Regions from separate parts of the Cellulophaga geojensis KL-A genome, predicted to be linked through region 2. Evidence: riboswitches for the same ligand, from Rfam matches in the RefSeq annotation. Region 2 holds a riboswitch; the other holds the start of a gene.

Region 1 (7,930 bases), on a different contig from region 2:
GATATTAAAACTTTAAAAGAAGAGTCTTAATTACTTGTTTTATATTTAGTTAGAATATAATATTAAAGCAACACCTAAAAGTATACCAGCAAGCGGAATAAGCTTTTTTCGTTTGTTTTTTTCTTTAAACAAAATTCCGCCTAATAATACGGCTATTAAAATTTGACTCCTTTTTATGGCAGATAAAAGCATTATTAATGCATCTGGATCTTGTAGTGCTTTAAAGTAAAAATAATCTGCAGTTTGCAATAAAATACCAACAGCGGGTATAGACCAACGCCATTTAAACGCTTTTCTTTTGTCTGCCTTTGGAAACCAAGTTATGGCTAGTATAACTAATAATATTAAAATAGTATACCAGCAAAACCAAAACTGTAGTGTTTGCGGATTTAAATTTACCTGTTGTATTAAAAATTTATCATATAAACCGCTAGATGAGCCTAAAAAGGTAGCACCTATTATAGCAAATATCCATTTGTTCTTTTTAAAATTGATACCTTCTTGTTTTCCAATTCTAGAGTATAAAAAAACAGAAAATATGATTAAGAAAAAGCCAATCCATTGCCAATAATTTGGTCGTTCATGATAAATAAAAATTGCGCCAATAAAAGTAAAAAAAGGTCCGGCGGAACGTATTGGAGTAACAATAGTAATGGGCAAATGTTTTAAGGCTTGGTAAGCCAATACCCAAGAGCCAGCCATTAGCATAGATTTTATAACAATTAATGCGTGGTTTTGCCAAGGAATATCTGTGATGTAAAAACCAATTTCTTTAGTAAACTCAGGATAAAATTTAGATCCTAAATAAAAAGGTAGTAACAGTAAAAAACCAGCAGTTATAGTACCTAAAAGTACAGGAAAAACCTCATTGCCTTGTACAGCATGTTTTTTACACAAATTATGTAACCCTAAAAATAAAGCCGATAAAAGGCCTAAATACATCCACATGGCCGCGAAGATAGTTTTTTAGATAATTTTTAAGAGTGTTGTGTATTATTTTATGTCAGATTTCTTCAATTTAAACGGATTTAAACTAATGTATATTATGGTATAGATAAATAACAGAAGTAAATACCAGGTATTACTTATTAAGTCTGTATATGTTAGTTTTCCTTTAGAAAAGCTTAAAATCATTAACACTTGTGCTCCATAAGGTAATAATCCTTGTGTAATACAGGCAAAAATATCTAATATTGAAGCCGTATTTTTATTGTCTAACTTATACTCATCGTTTATAGTTTTGGCAATAGTACCAGAAATAATTATGGAAACGGTGTTATTTGCAATAGCCATATTAACCGTACTTACTAGTGTGGCAATTCCAAATTGTGCAGATTTTTTACTCTTTATAAGTGTTTTTATTTTATTTAGAATATAGTCTATCCCTCCATTTTTAGCAACCAAAGCAGCTAAGCCACCAGACAATAAGGATAACAAAAAAATCTCTGTCATACTCGTAAATCCTGCATATGCATACTTAGTAGATTCAATTAGCGTAAAGTCACCGTAAAATATACCAATTATTGCAGCTAAAATTACACCAAGTAATAAGGTAACAAAAACGTTTACACCAATAACAGATAGTGCAATTACAAATACATAAGGTACTATTTTTAGTAGGTTATAATTATAGGTTGTATTTTCTAAACTATGCGCATTTAAATCTGCTCCTTTAAAAATTAATACAACAATTGTAATTAAAGCTGCTGGTAATGCAATTTTTATATTTTGTTTAAATTTATCGCTCATTTTAACTCCTAAAGATTGTGTTGCTGCAATAGTTGTATCTGATATTACAGAAAGGTTATCTCCAAACATAGCACCACCTAAAAGTGCACCACAAAGCACGGCTAAAGATGCACCACCTTTATCTGCAAACCCTATAACAATTGGTGTTAAAGCTACAATGGCACCTACAGATGTACCTGTAGATATAGATAAAAAGGCAGCAATAATAAACACTCCAAAATAAATGTATTGTATAGGAATTATATCTAACCCTAAACTCACAATAGCGTCTACACTACCTGTTTCTTTGGTAATTGTTGCAAATGCACCAGCCAACAAATATATAAGGCACATAGTTAGTATTTTACTATCTCCACAGCCTTCTAAAAGTGTATTAATTTTAGCATTAATAGTTTGTTTAAATAATAAAAAAGCGGCTATAATACCTGCAATAACAGCTATAGGCGCTGGTAATGCATAAAAGTCGTTCTGATAAATACCTACGCCTAAAAATGTAAATACAAATACAAATAAGGGTAATAATGCTATAAGCTTTGGTGTACTATTTTTTATTGCAGTCATTTTTATTGTTTTGCAGAATCACAATAAGAAAAAGACAAATAATAAGGAGTTAAATTAACATTTTTTCCAAAGTATTGGCTTATCCTTTTTTAGCACCTTGCTCGTTATTGCAGGTTGCTATCTCTTTTTTTTGAGATTCTTGATAATTAAGTGCGCAAAACTAAAGCATAACAACGAGATAAAATCATAATTTTCTGTTATTTTTTACCACCAAACAACAAAAAACTTTTCTAATTCTCCGTTAGGAAATTTTATCCAGCATAATGGAGACTTTTTGGCAGTAATTAAGGTGTTAACCTCTGCAGTAAATGTATTATATGTTAGCCAGTTTACTTGTGTTTTTACTTCTTGCAGCCAATTAGTTTTGTTAGGTATATAAAACTTACACTTATTAAATTGCTCTAATTGTGCATGCTTAACATAAAAACCTTTTACACAGTTCTTATTTAACTGCTTAAATTTTACACTTCTTTTGTAAGGTGTAAATAGTTGTGCTTTAAAAAATACACGTTGTTTAATTTTATTTAAACTTAAATTTAGCTTTTTAATTATTGGGGTTGTATGGGTGTTGTAGAGTAGTGGTAGTTGCTTATCTTTAAGTTTATCTAACTTTTTAATTAGAGAATCATTTCTGTTTGGTCCAATCCAATAATCTAACTCAGTACTACCAACCGTATCATCAAACAGGTAAAATTTATAAATTATTTCTATATGATAGGCTATTTTGTTTTTTATTAAAATACAGTCTATTTCACCAATAGTAAGCTTATTGTTTTGTATTTGTAGGTTTTCTGCTAAAATAGTAATGTCTTTAGATTGCTTAAAATCTGTGCTAACATAGCGTTCTACCCTTTTTCCTAATCTTAAATTTGTTGGTATCTTATCAGTAAATTTTGGAGTATCATTTTTTTCTAGTTCAAACTGTTTTAAACCATACACGCTGTTGCTTACCCATAGTGTTGGGGTATTTACATAACCAATAAACTGTTGCTCTATGTCTTTGTATTGTAATGTCATTTAAAACAAAGTAAACACTTGTACTAATTAATTAACTATTTCTACAAATAAAACTATATTTGTGATAATAAATGGTTTAAATGAAAATTAAAATAGCTCAATTTATATCTGTATTAGGACACCCGTTGTTGCTATTTCCTTTTTTAATTTTAATTTTTAATCTTAATGATAAGGAAACAGTCTTTTCCCATACCTTATCTCTTATTTATGGCATTTTTTTTCTAGTTTTAATTGCTTGGGTCTATATAGGAAAAAGAAGAGGAAAATATACAGACTTAGATGTGTCTAACAAAAGGGAGCGTAGATCGTTGTATATATTTGCTTTACCACTAATGGTTTTGGTTCTTTTCTTTTTATTTTATACAAACCAGCCTGTTTACATTTGCACTAGCTTTTCTATAGCTACGCTTATGCTTTTAGCTTCTTTCGGAATTAATTTTCTTATAAAAATATCTATGCACGTGGCTATAAACATATATTTAGCACTTGCTATTATATTTGTAAATAGGCGTTTAGGTGTTGTTCTTATATTATTTACATTTTTAGTAATGTGGTCTAGACTTGTATTAAAAAGGCACACACCAAAAGAGGTTGTTACAGGCTTAATTATAGGCTCATTGTTTGGGCTAACCTTAGTACTTATTTCTTAGAAGTTCCTTAAAGTAATTTTAAAACGAAAATATATCAATTACAATTAAATATATATTAGATGGCTACATTTTTATATTCTAATATAAGACTCAGTAACTGTTTGGCTAGTTTTGGAGTGTAAAACAATCAAACATAAAAATGAAAAATACTTTAAAAATTACGTTTCTACTTGTTATGTTGTTAATAACTTCCTGTGGTAGCGATAAAGACACAATCAGAATTTCTACACTAGAAGGCTTACAAGCAGCCAAACAATTAGCAATGACTAGTTTTGGAGCCGATTTAGAAGTTTATAGGTTAGAGTTTTATTCTAAAGAAGATTTAAACTCAGATTTAGGGAGCATTACCATTAAGTATTTAAAAGATGGTAAATTATTTAGCAGACGTTATACCACAAAAACAAATTATGCTGAAGCTACTTTAGAAGATGAAAAGCTTTTGAATGATGCCTTTCAGAAAAAATTTCATATCAAAAATGCACAAGGTAAACTTAAAATTAGTGATCTAGATGTAGATGCTATTTTTTCTAATGTAAATAAAGGTGTTGTACTTATTGAAGAAGAAATGGAAATAGACAACTATCAAGTTAGAGAATACTACGTTGAAGTAGACACTAAGACAAATAAAATATCTTCAGATTTTGAAATACACGTAACAGAACCTAACAATGAAACCATTGAAGGACGTAATATAGTAACTAATTTTTATGAAGTTGAGTTTAAGGTCGATGAAAATGGTGAACTTACCATTAAAGGCTAATAGTAAATATACAATATAAAGCGTTCCCCGCTTTTTACAAAGGTTGTCCTATGTTCCTATAGGCAACCTTTTTTATTTTTAGGACTAAATTACATAGACAAAGTAAGTATATGTAAAAGTTTTTTCTTACAAAAAATATTTTATAAGATAGATTCGTAATTTTATTTTCAGCTGTATTTACCAACAATATAGTTTTTTTACCGATAAAATACATAAGTTTTAATAGGTTATTTATATGCCTGTTGAGTATTTGTCTAGTGTATATTTATCATATTTTTCTTGTTAAATAGTAGTTTCGTGTTAAATAATTTTAGTCTGTTTCCCCAGGATATGAATTTTTTTGAAGAAAATAATTTAATCAATATTTAAACTACATTTTTTATGAAAAAGATTAGCCTACTATCAATTATTATGTTTCTACAATTGCTATTTGTTAATGCTCAGTACGATTGGGATAACATACCTATACCCGCAAATGCCGGATCAGGAAAAACGTGGCAATTACAAGTACAAGCCAGTGACGATTTTAACTACCAATTTTTACCTTCTACCAATGTTACCGATTTTGGCCCAGGAAATAATAAAAAATGGTATAATAAATACCATAATTTACCAAGTGGTGCTCCCAATAATTTTGAAGGTCCAGGACCAACAAAATGGATGCAAAACCACGTAGCTGTTTCTGGAGGTCATTTAAATATTTGGGCATCTAGAATCCCTGGAGCAACCAAGTCTTTTGTTGGCTCTAGCGGAAATTTAATTTCTAGACCAGAAACAAGAGCTGGTTGTATAACTAACAAAACGCGTGTAAAATTCCCTGTATTTGTAGAAGCTAGTATAAAAGTAATGAACTCTTCATTAGCTTCGGATATTTGGCTACTTAGCCCAGATGACACACAGGAAATAGACATTATAGAATGTTATGGAGGGCCAGGAGACGACAATAGAAATGGTTTCTTTGCAAATAAAATACACCTTAGTCATCATGTATTTATTAGGCCTCCAAACTTTAAAGATTACCAACCTGCAGATTTTAATAGTTGGTGGCAAAAAAATGGAGTTAACCAATGGGGAGGAAGAGTTGTAAGAATTGGTGTTAATTGGGTTTCAGCTACAAGATTAGAGTATTATGTAGACGGGCAAATGGTACGTGTTTTAGATGATACTGCAGTACAAACCAGATTAGCAGATGGTACTTGGCAATATACATACCCAGCTGGTGTAACAAGTACTGGTGTTAACGGACAGTTAGTTAGAGAAAATGGATATCAAAAAATGAATATTGCTACTAGTTTAAATGATGCAAAAAACAAGTCTAATATTAGTGTTATAGATCCATTTAATTATTTAAATAACCAGAGAAGATTTACAAAAGAAATGGATATTATTATTAATGTAGAAGACCAAAGTTGGCAAGCAGAGGCTAACAGATCTGCTACAGATAAAGAGTTAGAGAATTTTGAAAATAATAATTTACTTGTAAATTGGATTAGAGTATACAAACCTGTTAATGCTAGTAACTTTGTTAATACAGAGATTTCTAATAATTCTGCTAGAACTTTAACTTTTAATGAAGAAGAAAAGCAAGAGCTAGCAGTATTTCCTATTCCTGCTAAAGACGTTGTAAATATTAGTAGTAAAGACTATGTACAGGCTAAGGTTTATAATTTGCAAGGACTAATTGTTTTAAGAAAAGATGTTGCAGATGGTACACTAAATGTTTCTTCTTTAGAAAAAGGTATTTATGTACTAGAATTAGCCAAAGCAAATGGTGAGTCTACAAAGCAAAAAATTGTAATATCTAAATAACAATTTTCTTTATTAACTTAAAACCCAAAACATAAATTATGTTTTGGGTTTTATTTATAATTTAGTTTTTTCACTTTCCTTAGGTTCAACTTTAGAAGAATATTTTTTAAAAAATTGCTGCTGTTGCTGTAGCATTCTATTTCTAATTTTATCTAACTGCATAAAATCTTCTCCAAAATCACTAGAGAAAAAATCATCATTAAAAAAACTATCCATAAATATAGAGTCTATATCTTGTGGTGTTGGAAAGGAGTGTAAACTAGAGAAAAACTTTGACTTGTAACTGTGTAACAAGCTGTCTTTTTCTAGATCAGATAAGTTGTTGTATGTGTTACTAGATGACCAAGAGTAAATACTATCATACTGTATTAAATTTCCCTTATCATCATACTGTTTATTCACTTTCCAGTCACCTGGCGGAACTTTTTCTGCCGTTTTTGGCGTTGTTTCTTCTTTGTTATTTTGCCCATTACAACTAACGTTTAAGCAAATTAGTAGGGCTAGAGCTAAATACTTTTTCATAGTGTAAAAATTAATTAGACATTATAAAATAACAGGAAGCTAATTGTTAGCTCCCTGTTATTATTAATTAAGATATATTTATTGTTCTAGCAGGCTTTTGCTTTGCCTCTTCTTTTTTTGGTAAGGTAATATGCAAAATACCATCTGTATACTTTGCATCTATACTAGCGTCATTAACAGTTTCTGGTAGTGTAAAAGTTCTTTTAAAAGATGAGTATCCAAACTCTCTACGCGTATAGTGTTGGTTGTTAGTTTCTTCTTCCTCTTTAATTTCTGCAGAAATAGTTAAAGATTGGTTATCTATTTCTACCTGAAAATTAGATTTATCTAACCCAGGAGCAGCCATATAAACTAAAAATGACTCTGGTGTTTCCTTAATATTTACCTTAGGCAAAGTTATACCTGTATTAAAGTTAGATGTAAATACAGTAGGTAAATCTAAATTAAACATATCGTCTATTACTCTAGACCAGCTAGGAAAGTTAATAGGTGAATTTGTGCTTGTTAAACCTCCGTTTTTAGGAACATTAATTAAATTGCTCATAATTACAAAAATTTTAAATTAAACAAAAAATCAAATACTTAATATGTAAGTAGTTAACAGCAAAAAAAATGCCAATTTATAAAACTGACACATTAAAAAAATCTTAATATTAAATACTTTTTTAAGCTCTAATAGATGGTGCACAAGAACCTCGTTTTAATAACATATATTCTCCGTTATTTTTAAACTCTTTAATAGAAGTACCTGCGTAGCGTTTAAATGTTTTAGATAAGTGACTAACATCTGTAAACCCTAATTCATCAGCAATTTCTGTAAGTGTAAAATCAGAGTTTAATAAGCGTATCTCTACTAACTTTA
Region 2 (7,930 bases):
CAAACATCTAACAGAATATCGTCTCCATTTAACTCTAACTTTGCAGACGAGACCTTTTCTGCAAACGGATCTTTTGAGCGAACTTTTGGTAAAATAAAAGCTGGTTTAGGAGCAACTATGAATTATTCTAAGTTTAACCAAATAGTAGATAATGAACAGGCAATTAACGAGTCTTTTACAACTACTTACAGAGGTAGCTTAGGAACACGTTTTTTAAATGCGCCAAATATAGAGTTTGGATACAACCTAGCAGTAAACAATTATGAGCAGCCAAATGGCTCTAGTATAAAATATTATACACATCAACCAAGCGTAAAGCTAGATGCTACTTTTTTAAGAGATTTTATTTTTAATGCAGACTACTCTTATTACAATTACAAAAACGAGATAGAAAGTTTAAATACATATTCTTTTATGGATGCTACCTTAGGTTATCAAAAAAAGGATAGTAAATGGGAGTATATTTTAGGAGTAACTAACTTATTTAATACAGAATCTTTAAATCAGGATAGTGATAATACTTTGTATGTTAGCACAAGTGAGTATTTTATACAACCTAGATATGTAACCTTAAAAGTAAGGTACAACCTGTAATACAGCATTGTTTGTTTATATAGAGGCTATGGATTGCAAATTAATTTGTAACTGTAGCCTCTTATTTTTTCGTTAAAACTATTTTAGAACCAATCTAATTTTATACTTTTGCAATCTAATTTAAGAGGAAGGATTTGACTGATTGCAACCTCGTATACTGATTCTCAGTACTACAAAAAATGCTAAAACAGATTTAGTTAATTTTTTTTGACGCCTTTTCCTGTTTTTTTGCAATCTAACTTACCATTCCTCTACTAACAATAGAAGCACAATATTATGGCATATTTATTCACATCAGAATCTGTAAGTGAAGGACATCCAGATAAAATTGCAGATCAAATTAGTGATGCATTATTAGACAATTTTTTAGCTTTTGATCCAGAAAGTAAAGTAGCTTGTGAAACCCTAGTTACAACTGGGCAAGTAGTACTTGCAGGTGAGGTAAAAAGCAATACCTATGTAGACTTGCAAAACATAGCACGTGAGGTAATTAATAACATTGGTTACACAAAAGGAGCTTACCAGTTTAGTGGAGATTCTTGTGGTGTTATCTCATTAATTCATGAACAGTCACAAGACATTAACCAAGGTGTAGACCGTGGCTCTAAAGAAGAGCAAGGAGCAGGGGACCAAGGTATGATGTTTGGTTACGCTAGCAAAGAAACAGAAAACTATATGCCACTGGCATTAGATATTTCGCATAAAATATTACAAGAACTTGCCGCATTGCGTAGAGAGGGTAAACAAATCTCTTATTTACGCCCAGATGCTAAGGCGCAAGTAACTATAGAATATTCAGACGATAACGTGCCACAGCGTATAGATACTATTGTTGTATCTACACAGCATGACGATTTTGATGCTAATGATGAAAAAATGTTAGCGCAAATAAAATCAGATATTATCTCTATTTTAATGCCTAAAGTAATAGCGCAATTTCCAGAGAAGGTACAAGCATTATTTACAAGCAAAATACAGTACCACATTAACCCAACAGGTAAATTTGTAATTGGTGGTCCACACGGAGACACAGGTTTAACAGGACGTAAAATTATAGTAGATACCTACGGTGGTAAAGGCGCCCATGGTGGTGGTGCATTTAGTGGTAAAGATCCAAGTAAAGTAGACCGTAGTGCAGCATATGCAGCAAGGCACGCAGCTAAAAATTTAGTAGCAGCAGGTATTGCAGATGAGATTTTGGTACAAGTAAGTTACGCCATTGGTGTGGTAGAGCCAACTTCTATTTATGTAGACACATACGGTACTGCAAAAGTAAATTTAACAGACGGAGAAATTGCCAAAATAGTAGCGCAAATTTTTGATATGCGCCCGTTTGCCATAGAAGACCGTTTAAAGCTAAGAAACCCTATTTATTTAGAAACCGCAGCTTATGGTCATATGGGGAAAGAACCAAAAACAATCACAAAAGTTTTTGAGTCTCCATATAATGGTAAGGTAGAGAAAGAAGTAGAACTTTTTACTTGGGAAAAACTAGATATGGTAAGCGCAGTAAAAACCGCTTTTAACCTTTAAAATAAAGTTTTTAATAATATATATAAGTGCTTTGCTGTAACGGTAAAGCACTTTTTTTTGTGTTTAATATTTTACTATTTATTTGGGTGTTACCACAAGGGTCGGGCTTTTTGTTGCAATCTTTTTTAAGAAAAATAAAAAAGGATTTTCACTACAATCCCTAACACAATTGCTTTATAAAGTTTATCGATTTTATTTTTACGCGCGATTAAATGTGATTTTTTCACTAAATTTACATAAAAAACAAACAGAATTATGCTAATAAGGTTTGCAGTTGAGAATTTTCTATCATTTAAAGATCGAGAAGTATTTTCTCTTATTCCAGGAAGAGGAACTTTAAAATCACATCATAAATCCAAATCAATAAAAGGAACTTCCGCTCTTAAAACAGCTGTAGTTTATGGTGCTAATGCATCTGGGAAATCCAATTTAATCAAAGCTATTGAATTCGGAAAAGAACTTATTCTTAAAGGAAATAAAGCAGAACAACCTATAAAATATAGTAGCTTCAAACTAGACAAAAAGCTATTAAATCAAAACTCTAGAATTGAGTACGAGATTCAACACAAGAACAAAAATTACGCTTATGGATTTGTTTTTAATTCTAAGGAAATAATAGAAGAATGGCTTTATGAAATATCTAAAAAATCTGAAAAAGAAATTTTTACAAGAGATAAAAATAGACCAAAGGAATTTGACTTAGACGCAATTCTTAGCAAAAACAAAAAAACAGAAGAAAAACAATTTTTAGAATTCACCGCAAAAGGAACTCAAAAAAATCAACTTTTTTTGTCTGAAATAAGAACACGAAAAGTTAAGGAAAATGTTTCAAATATTGACGATCTTATCAATGTTATAGATTGGTTTCAAAATGCATTAACAGTTATTTATCCGAATTCTAAAAATGTAGGTAAAAAGTTTGAACTGCTAGAAGACACAGACTTAAATAAAGTGTTTACCGAAATGCTTGGATATTTTGACACAGGTATTGATGGAATAGAATTTAAAGAGGTAGATATTGAGAAAATTGATATTCCAAGTGAAATCTTAAAAGATATAGAGAATGATTTATTGGGAGATAAATCAGAAAAAACTAATGCATTTATTTCTAATGTCCAAGATGACAAATACTATGTTATTTCTATACTTAAAGACAGAACATTGAGGGCTCAGCTTTTGAAAACAAAACATAAAATTACAGGTGGTGGTTACGAATTATTTGATTTAAGAGATGAATCAGATGGTACAAGAAGAATAATGGATTTAATACCACTAATAATTGATTTTTTCAAAGGAGATAACGTCTTCGTAATTGACGAAATGGAAAGAAGTTTACATCCCAATTTGATATACGACTTATTTGATTTCTTTCTATCCAAGTGCAAAAATGTCAACAGTCAGTTTATTGTTGCCAGCCACGAATCAACACTTTTGACTCAAAAATTGCTTCGAAAAGATGAAATTTGGTTTGTTGTAAAAGACAAAATGGGAGCAAGTCGATTACATTCATTGGAAGATTACAGTATTAGATTTGATAAAGAAGTTAGACGAGATTATCTATTAGGAAGATACAAAGGTGTTCCTAAGTTTGGAAACAGAGAGAATTTAACGGTTATACCTCAATTTAATTAAATATGCCAAGAGAACCAATACCATTAATTAGAAAAGGAGGTTTCTTGGATGCTGAAAAGTTATTCGTTTTATCTTATGAAGGTACAGTAAGTGAAAAGAAATATTTTAACGACTTTCGAGAGTCTGTATTTTTCAATGATTCAGGTTTAATTGAAATTGTCCCGTTAAAAAAAGAAGAAAACTCTGGAACAGATCCCTTGAGTGTTAAAAAATTACTCAAAAAAGCTAAATTAGATTATCAATTTAAAAAAACAGATGAATTTTGGCTAATTATAGATAGAGACCATTGGGAAACTATACATAAAATTGATTTTGACAAATTAGTAGCTGATTGCAAGAAAGAAAATAACTTCTTTTTAGCTATGAGTAATCCTTGCTTTGAAATATGGTTAATATTGCATCTAAAAGACATTACAGAATACAATGAAAGCGAGGTAAATAAACTTTTAGAAAACGCATCTGAAAGTAGAAAGAAAAACCATATTGATGTTGTTCTAGGTGATTTACAAGGAAGAGGATATAATAAAAAGCCAAATCCTGAAATATTCTTACCTTTAACTAAAATAGCAATTGACAGAGCTAAAAATTTAGATAATAAAAATGAACCATATCCAAAAAAATTAGGTTCTCATATATACAAATTGATTGAAAAACTGCTAAAAACCTAGAATTTTACAAAATGTTTCTGCTTTAATGATTTAATAAATCGTTACAAAAACAAACAAATATTGTGTTTCTGTTATTTAAGCTTGTTAAAAAGGTTAAAATCAATATTTTTTCAAAAAAGATTAGGATATTAAATTTTTCTGAACATATATTTGTAGCTCAAAGTTCAAAACACTTATTGAATAGTTATCAAGAAAGGCGGAGGGATTAGACCCAATGAAGCCTTAGCAACCCTTTGCTCATACAAAGAAGGTGCTAAATTCTACCAAGTACATCGGTACTATAGGCAGATAACGAAACAAGCTTTTTATTTACACAAAGCAAATTTCCAATTTCTTTTTAACTCATTTAATTTTAAACCATCTTGCAAAGTCGGCAAGACGCGGTTTTGGCTTTTTTATTTTTTCAATTTAAACTATAAAAAACAAAATTATGAGTACTCAAAAATTAGCAACAAACGCATTACACGCAGGTCACACTCCATCAGAAACAGCAGGTACAAGAGCAGTGCCTATTTATCAAACGTCGTCTTATGTTTTTAAAGACACAGACCACGCAGCAAACTTATTTTCTTTATCAGAATTAGGATTTATTTACACGCGTTTAAACAATCCAACAAATCAAATATTACAAGACAGACTAGCAGCAGCAGAGGGTGGTGTAGGAGCAGTAGTATTTGCATCTGGTACAGCAGCAATTTCTACAGGTTTATTAACGCTTTTAAGAGCAGGAGACCACATTGTAGCATCTAGCAGTTTGTACGGTGGTACATTTAATTTGTTAAATGTAACCTTACCAAGATTAGGTATTACAACTACTTTTGTAGATGCATCTAATCCAGAGAGTTTTGGTAAAGCAGTGCAAGAAAATACAAGAGCATTTTTTGTAGAGTCATTAGGAAATCCTAAGCTAGATGTTTTAGACTTAAAAGCAATTTCTAAAGAAGCAAAAGCAGCACAAGTGCCATTTATTGTAGACAATACAGTAGCATCACCAGCATTATTAAACCCAATAGAGCACGGTGCAAACTTGGTAATACACTCGCTAACAAAATACATAGGCGGACAAGGAACTTCTTTAGGAGGTGCAATTGTAGACGCAGGTACTTTTGACTGGACAAATGGAAAGTTCCCAGAGTTTACAGAACCATCTGCCGGGTACCACGGTTTGGTGTATAGTGAGGCTCTTGGTAATGCTGCATTTACGTATAAATTAATTTTAGAAGGTTTAAGAGATTTCGGAGGAGCTTTAAGTCCGTTTAATGCATTCCAAATTATACAAGGTTTAGAAACTTTACCAGTGCGTATAAAACAACATAGTGCAAACGCATTAGAATTGGCTACTTGGTTAGAGGGTAGAGATGAGGTTGCTTGGGTAAACTATCCAGGGTTAAAAAGCAATAAATACTATGACTTAGCTAAGGAGTACTTACCAAAAGGTCAAAGTGGCTTAGTTACATTTGGTGTAAAAGGTGGCTTTGAAGCTGCTAAAAAACTAACAGATGCCACTAAAATATTCTCTCTTTTAGCAAACATAGGAGATACAAAATCTTTAATAATTCACCCAGCAAGTACAACGCATCAACAATTAACAGCAGAGCAGCAAGAGGCTGCAGGTGTTGGTCAAGATTTAATTCGTTTATCTGTTGGTTTAGAGGATATAGAAGATTTAAAGTTAGACTTAGAAGAGGCTTTTAAAGCTATATCTACAGTTACAGCTTAATAAACTTACGTTCTCAAAATAAATTACAAATAACCTAATAATTATTTAGGTTAAAACAGCTTACTATGTTGCATCATATCAAACTAAAAAAATATACAACGCTAAGTGGTAGCACACAAGATATAGACTTGTCATATCAGGTATTTGGAGCAGAATTGCACACCGCGCCAATTGTACTTGTAAATCACGCTTTAACAGGTAACTCTAATGTTTCTGGTGAAGATGGCTGGTGGTCTACACTAATAGGAGAAGGTAAATGTATAGACACCACAAAATACACGGTATTGTCTTTTAATATTCCTGGTAATGGTTTTGATGGCTTTATTATAGAAAACTATAAAGATTTTGTAGCTAAAGATATTGCTCATTTGTTTTTATTAGGATTAAAAGAACTAAATATCAATTCGCTTTTTGCAATAATAGGAGGTTCTTTAGGAGGTGGTATTGCCTGGGAGATGGCTGCACTAAATCCAAAGTTAACTCAGCATTTAATTCCGGTTGCATCAGATTGGAAATCCACAGACTGGCTTATTGCAAACTGTCAAATTCAAGAACAGTTTTTGGTAAACTCTAAGCAACCTGTACATGATGCCCGTATGCACGCAATGTTATGCTACCGTACACCAGAATCTTTTAAGGCTCGTTTTAACCGAAGCACAAATGAAGAACAACAGTTATTTAATGTGGAAAGTTGGCTAACCCACCACGGTAAAAAATTGCAAGAGCGTTTTCAATTATCTGCATATAAGTTAATGAACCAGTTGTTAAAAACCATAGATATTACTAGAGATGGTAATGAGGCTTTTATTAACCTGCAAAATAGCAACACATCTATACATATTGTAGGTGTAGATTCTGATTTGTTTTTTACAGCCAAAGAAAATAAAGATACCTTTAAACAACTGGCACAAGCTAATAGTAATGTTACCTATGGTGAAATACACTCACTACATGGTCATGATGCGTTTTTAATAGAGTTTGATCAGTTAGAGCAATTGCTAAATGGTATTTTTAATGATCATAAAAAACGAGAAGAACTTAAGGTAATTAAGTTTGGAGGTAAGTCTTTAGCTAACGGAGAAGGTGTATCTAACGTAGTTACTAAAATAGCTTCTAAAGTTGCTAATTCTGAAAATATAGCGGTTGTGGTTTCTGCTCGCGGAGAATCTACAAATGTATTAGAACAATTGTTGAATTTAGCAGCAAGGGGAGAAGAGTATACTCTAGCTTTTAATGAGTTTAAAGCATATCAGCAAAATGGTTTAGCGTTAAATTTTTCTGAGGTATACACAGAAATTTTGCAAATTTTAGAAGGTGTTGCCTTGTTGGGTGATTATAGCTTAAAAATTAAAGATCAAGTTTTGGCATACGGAGAGTTGCTTTCTGCACAATATGTTGTAAAAGCACTTGCTAAAGAAGGTGTAAAAGCTGAGTTTATAGATTCTAGAAAAATAGTAAAAACTGATGCCAATTTTGGAAATGCAAACGTGTTAGAGGAGGTGTCTAAAGCTAAAACACAAAAATTAATTTCTAGTTTAGCTAGTAATGTTGTACCTGTTATTACAGGTTTTATTGGGTCTACAGAAGATGGTAAAACAACAACTTTAGGCAGAAACGGTAGTAACTATTCTGCCTCTTTATTTGCTAACTTTTTAAATGCTGTAGAGTTACAGAGTTATACACACGTAGATGGTATTTTTACCGCTAATCCAGATTATGTTTCTGATGCAAAACGTATAGAACAATTAAGCTATTCAGAGGCTAATGAACTGGCAAATTTTGG

Evidence for each region. Region 2 has a riboswitch for S-adenosylmethionine ahead of KLA_RS01350 (O-acetylhomoserine aminocarboxypropyltransferase/cysteine synthase family protein). Riboswitches for the same ligand answer to the same signal wherever they lie in the genome.
Region 1: it holds a riboswitch for S-adenosylmethionine, as region 2 does, so the genes downstream of both, KLA_RS03045 (Na+/H+ antiporter NhaC family protein) here and KLA_RS01350 (O-acetylhomoserine aminocarboxypropyltransferase/cysteine synthase family protein) in region 2, are expected to answer to the same signal.

The regions. Positions count from the first base shown of each region.
Region 1 is NZ_ARZX01000002.1:158,021-165,950, reverse strand. It holds gene KLA_RS03055 (SCO family protein) at 1-30, shown strand, start outside; gene KLA_RS03050 (DMT family transporter) at 46-948, opposite strand; gene KLA_RS03045 (Na+/H+ antiporter NhaC family protein) at 994-2,310, opposite strand; SAM-I-IV-variant riboswitch at 2,361-2,461, opposite strand; gene KLA_RS03040 (DUF1853 family protein) at 2,515-3,327, opposite strand; gene KLA_RS17475 (phosphatase PAP2 family protein) at 3,408-3,977, shown strand; gene KLA_RS03030 (hypothetical protein) at 4,117-4,737, shown strand; gene KLA_RS03025 (T9SS type A sorting domain-containing protein) at 5,119-6,546, shown strand; gene KLA_RS03020 (hypothetical protein) at 6,601-7,068, opposite strand; gene KLA_RS03015 (Hsp20/alpha crystallin family protein) at 7,136-7,612, opposite strand; gene KLA_RS03010 (AraC family transcriptional regulator) at 7,734-7,930, opposite strand, start outside.
Region 2 is NZ_ARZX01000001.1:285,763-293,692, reverse strand. It holds gene KLA_RS01370 (carboxypeptidase-like regulatory domain-containing protein) at 1-594, shown strand, start outside; gene metK (methionine adenosyltransferase) at 871-2,127, shown strand; gene KLA_RS01360 (AAA family ATPase) at 2,383-3,759, shown strand; gene KLA_RS01355 (RloB family protein) at 3,762-4,427, shown strand; SAM riboswitch class I at 4,609-4,722, shown strand; gene KLA_RS01350 (O-acetylhomoserine aminocarboxypropyltransferase/cysteine synthase family protein) at 4,858-6,147, shown strand; gene thrA (bifunctional aspartate kinase/homoserine dehydrogenase I) at 6,213-7,930, shown strand, end outside.